2 regions of the Lysinibacillus sp. COL-1 genome follow, and region 1 is predicted to be linked to the other one. Evidence: riboswitches for the same ligand, from Rfam matches in the RefSeq annotation. Region 1 holds a riboswitch; the other holds the start of a gene.
What was found. A riboswitch is a leader RNA that binds a small molecule or an ion and turns the genes downstream of it on or off. The one in region 1 is predicted to bind FMN.

Region 1 (2,206 bases):
AGATGTGAAAGATGCTGTCGTTTTCCGTATTGGCTTAGCAGGGCGAGATGCGGAAAGTGTACCAATGACGTATGTGATACCAAATGAGCGAGTAGCAACGGATTTTGGAACAGAAAAACCTTCTACTTTACAGATGTATGAAAAATACGCGCCTCAAATAGATGAGAAAGCTAAAGGATTTACTGATTACCATCCTTACAAAGGTGAGCTGAAGGAGAAGGACGATAAGCTTGTCCATGTGCTACCAAAGGACAATAGCTATGATGTTGCTTCTGCTACTGTCAATGAGTACAAAGGAACTTTGGAGGATACATTCTCTGATTCTGAATATACAGAAGTTGAGATTCAAAATGAAGATGGAACACCTTATGAGTTTTCTCAAGAAGGTGAGCCAAGTCCACCTATGTCATTAACGAACGCCAAGCATTATAATTATTATATATATCAAGATGGTACAGGTGCAGAATATTTATCACCAGATTTCCGTCAAACATTTGCAAATGTCACAGAGGCGCTCACACTGATGAAAAATAAAAATGATGATGTCTATGTGTCCGTTGTTCCTGAAAACGTATCATATACGGTGACAGAGGAAGCAGAGGGCGTAGTCGTTACATTTGATCTTCCGCTTGATTTAACATCAATGGAACCGATTCGTGCCACACAACTGATTGAGGCCATGATGTTAACGGCTGCTAGCTTTGACCAACAATTACGCCTAAATAATGTTGTCCAAGAAAGCTGGGAGGGCTTTGATTTAAAAATGTTTTTACCAAAGCCTGTAGGGCCAAATAAGCAATATATGCCTTAGTCAAAGAAAATAACAATAAGAAATGGAGCATTCCTGTTCGGTGAGGATGCTCCATTTTTTTTACAATGCATACAAGTCTAATAGGTTTTTTGAGCAGAACTATTTACTTTTTGTTGATAATTCTTTATAGTAAAACTGTAGTATAAAATAATAGTGATTCATCTTCGGGGCAGGGTGAAAATCCCGACCGGCGGTAATAGAGTGCTAAACCGTTAATGTTTATTCATTAACTCGAATGGTTTAGGCAAAACTCTTTAGCCCGCGACCTGTGCAAATTTATTTGCATGGCTGACTTGGTGAAATTCCAAGGCCGACAGTTACAGTCTGGATGGGAGAAGATGGAGGTACGATCGTCATTCATTGTTATGAAATGAACTATGACCGAGCGCTTTTTTTGTATGGCTTTTAAAATAGTGCTCAAAAAATAGTTTAGATTGACGCTTATTCGTCATGCCTTTCTCCCTTGTGCTTTTTAATGCATAAGGGTTTTTTCATGCTAACAATTGAAAGATCGTCACCTTTCTTCTTGCGAGATTGAATCAGCAAAGAGGAGAGAGTTTTCTATGAAGAAAAATGTTAAACTTCAATCGTTTATTACGATTGGTATGCTGAGCAGTATTTCGTTTTTATTAATGCTTTTTAATTTCCCAATACCGCCGTTCCCAGCATTTTTGGAAGTGGACTTTAGTGATATGCCTGCATTAATAGCGGCCATCACAATGGGACCTGTAGCTGGTATTTTAGTAGAATTATTTAAAAATGTGTTGGATTGGATTTTCTCGGGTACGCCAACAGGTGTGCCAGTAGGGCATATTGCCAACTTTACAACAGGCATTTTATTTATTTTGCCAGTTAGCTTTATTTTTAATCGTTTTAAAACGACTGCTGGTCTTGTTGGAGGTTTAGCGACAGGAACAGTCGTGATGGCAGTAGGAATGAGCGTTTTGAACTATGTTATATTTTTACCGATGTACACATATTTCCTTGGTATGGAACCTGTTGTAGGTGACTCCCTTTATAAAATGATCGTCGCTGGAATTTTACCATTTAATATTGTAAAAGGTATTTTATTAACAGCTATTATGGCGTTTTTATTTACTACAATGCGCAAATGGATCGACCGCCAGCGCTCTATGTATATAGCAAAATAATGGACCATAAACCTCGAGTAGTTAGCTCGAGGTTTTTTTGTGGGAAGAAGTGATGGGACGAATAAAATTAGAAAAAAGTAGTAGAAAATGCTCGTGCTCTAGTGCTTTATTATTATAATCTAGTCGAAGAACACATTTTCATGTAGAATAGAGGGGAGTTTAGAAAGTTTGAGGAGTTTGAAGAGATGAGTGAAAAAAAGGGACAGTGGTCTAGTAAATTAGGATTTATTTTAGCATCAGCGGG
Region 2 (2,206 bases), 350 kb from region 1:
CCTCGTCATCAACCACTACAATCATTTTGCCTTGCTTTAAATCCTCAATGGCCTCTTCAATTGCATATAGCACTTTTGTCATCTCCTCGTTCAGTTTGTTAAAAACCATGTTGTGCTAAGTAATCTCTCGTAATGATTGGTGTTGCTTGCCCTTTTTTCAGGTGCTGTACAATATATTTACCAACTAAATCTGTTTCGATATTCACAATCGCTCCAGCCTTCTTCATGCCTAATACGGTTTCTTTGTACGTATGGGGAATTAGTGAAATCGTGACACTGTTCGTGTCAACATGGAAAAGGGTTAAGCTTGTGCCATCAATCGTAATAGAACCCTTTGGAATGCAAAATTTGGTTAGTTCCTCTGACAATTCGATATCGATATAGACTGCGTTGGCTACTGGACGTTTTCGCAAAATTTTACCGACCCCATCCACATGTCCAGCAACAAAATGACCGCCAAATCGCCCATTAGCAGGCATGGCACGCTCTAAATTCACGGAATCCCCTACCACGAGCTGCTGTAAATTGGTTGCGTTGACTGTTTCAGGCATCACATCCATCGTAAGCATCTGTTCCGTAAAATATGTCACCGTTAAACAAACACCATTAACCGCGATACTATCTCCAAGCTTGACATCTTCTGCTATTTTGGCTGATTGAACTGTTATTTTCATACTGTCCCTATCGCTTTGCATGGCTTTTAAAATGCCAATATCCTCTACAAGCCCTGTAAACATTCCATCACCTACTTTTCATTGATTTAGGTTTCTATCCTTCACTTTTGAAGTCTTATCCATCAGTTTCGAAGGTCTATCCGTCACTTCTCTAGTTTTATCCGTCTCCTCCTTCTCTAGCTATCGATAAAAAACAAAAACCCCTTTCAGCAAAGGGGTTTGGGAGTAATAAGACATCAACAAATAAGCCTAATTGAAAACTATTTTTTCCATAGACTGTCATCTCATTTGTTCTTCTCCCATCCAGACTATAACTGTCGGTTTTGGATTTGCACCAAATCAGCTTGCGCTCACGGACTTTGAATTACTTCATCACCGCCGATTGGGAATTTCACCCTACCCCGAAGAACATCTTCTATTCGATTGGCACTAAATAAAAAACTTCCCAACAAGCTTGTGGGAAGTAGTGTAATAAATGCATAGGCAAATAAACCTTCTAAATTACAATCAATTTAAAAAGCTCGCATTTTTACCCTTCTCCCATCCAGACTATAACTGTCGGTTTTGGATTTGCACCAAATCAGCTTGCGCTCACGGACTTTGAATTACTTCATCACCGCCGATCGGGAATTTCACCCTACCCTGAAGGATTTTTTATTTAGCTAATATTACGATAACACTATTTTATTCTATTATCCATCCTTCTTTTTAAAAATTTTTCAAAAAGAATTATAGCAGATCAACAATGCATCCAGGTTTTTCGCGTTTGTGACGTCCGCCTGAGGCATTGAGGCAACATGCAATATTATTGCCACAGGAGGCGGCGTTTTTTGATGGTGTTATCAGGTGTTTAATCACTCGTCAGCAAGGGAGTCTTCAGCTTAATATAACAATGACTTGATAAATGTAAACGAAATCATTAAACTGATAACATTTAAACTGTGCATGGAACTTCCCTTTCACTAAAACGTTCCTTTACAAGTGACAATTCAGTCCAGCACTTTGGAGGTCATTTACTTGCTATTTTTTAAAAACATCCCATTGAAGCAAGGTATTTTCTATGCCTTATTAATGCTCTGCTGCGTGCTTTCGATTGTGTTCGTTCATCATAATGAATCATTTTATGATCGACCGATTGCTGAGGTGATAAAAGCTGATGTAGCAGAATCAGAACCAATGACAGATATGTATGATAATGATGATTATTTATTTACACAGCATATTACAGCCGTGATACAAAATGGACCACATAAAGGGCAATCCATCCATTTGACGAATGACTATTCCGCCTCTGGAGCTTTCGATCAAGAATACCGTGTGGGCAATGAAATCTTTGTCTCCATAGATAATCACGCATCACAGTCAGGGCTAACTGGGACCATTCTCGATTTAAAACGAGATCAAACCCTTCTCATGATTGCGTGGATTTTTATTTTTGTCTTACTCCTTATAGGAAAAAGACAAGGCTTGTTTTCCATCATTAGTTTAATTGTCAATGCATTGATTTTATCATTCGCGTTAGATTTATATGT

Region 2: another riboswitch for FMN. It lies ahead of ribE (riboflavin synthase); the one in region 1 lies ahead of AC6BKE_RS13310 (ECF transporter S component).

Annotation. Positions count from the first base shown of each region.
Region 1 is NZ_JCAWSJ010000004.1:1,048,489-1,050,694, forward strand. Features, by position in the region: gene AC6BKE_RS13305 (RsiX family anti-sigma factor) at 1-811, shown strand, start outside; FMN riboswitch at 968-1,155, shown strand; gene AC6BKE_RS13310 (ECF transporter S component) at 1,375-1,962, shown strand; gene AC6BKE_RS13315 (sodium-dependent transporter) at 2,148-2,206, shown strand, end outside.
Region 2 is NZ_JCAWSJ010000004.1:1,395,856-1,398,061, reverse strand. Features, by position in the region: partial or broken gene ribB (3,4-dihydroxy-2-butanone-4-phosphate synthase) at 1-73, opposite strand, end outside; gene ribE (riboflavin synthase) at 99-737, opposite strand; FMN riboswitch at 962-1,087, opposite strand; FMN riboswitch at 1,203-1,328, opposite strand; gene AC6BKE_RS15080 (YibE/F family protein) at 1,746-2,206, shown strand, end outside.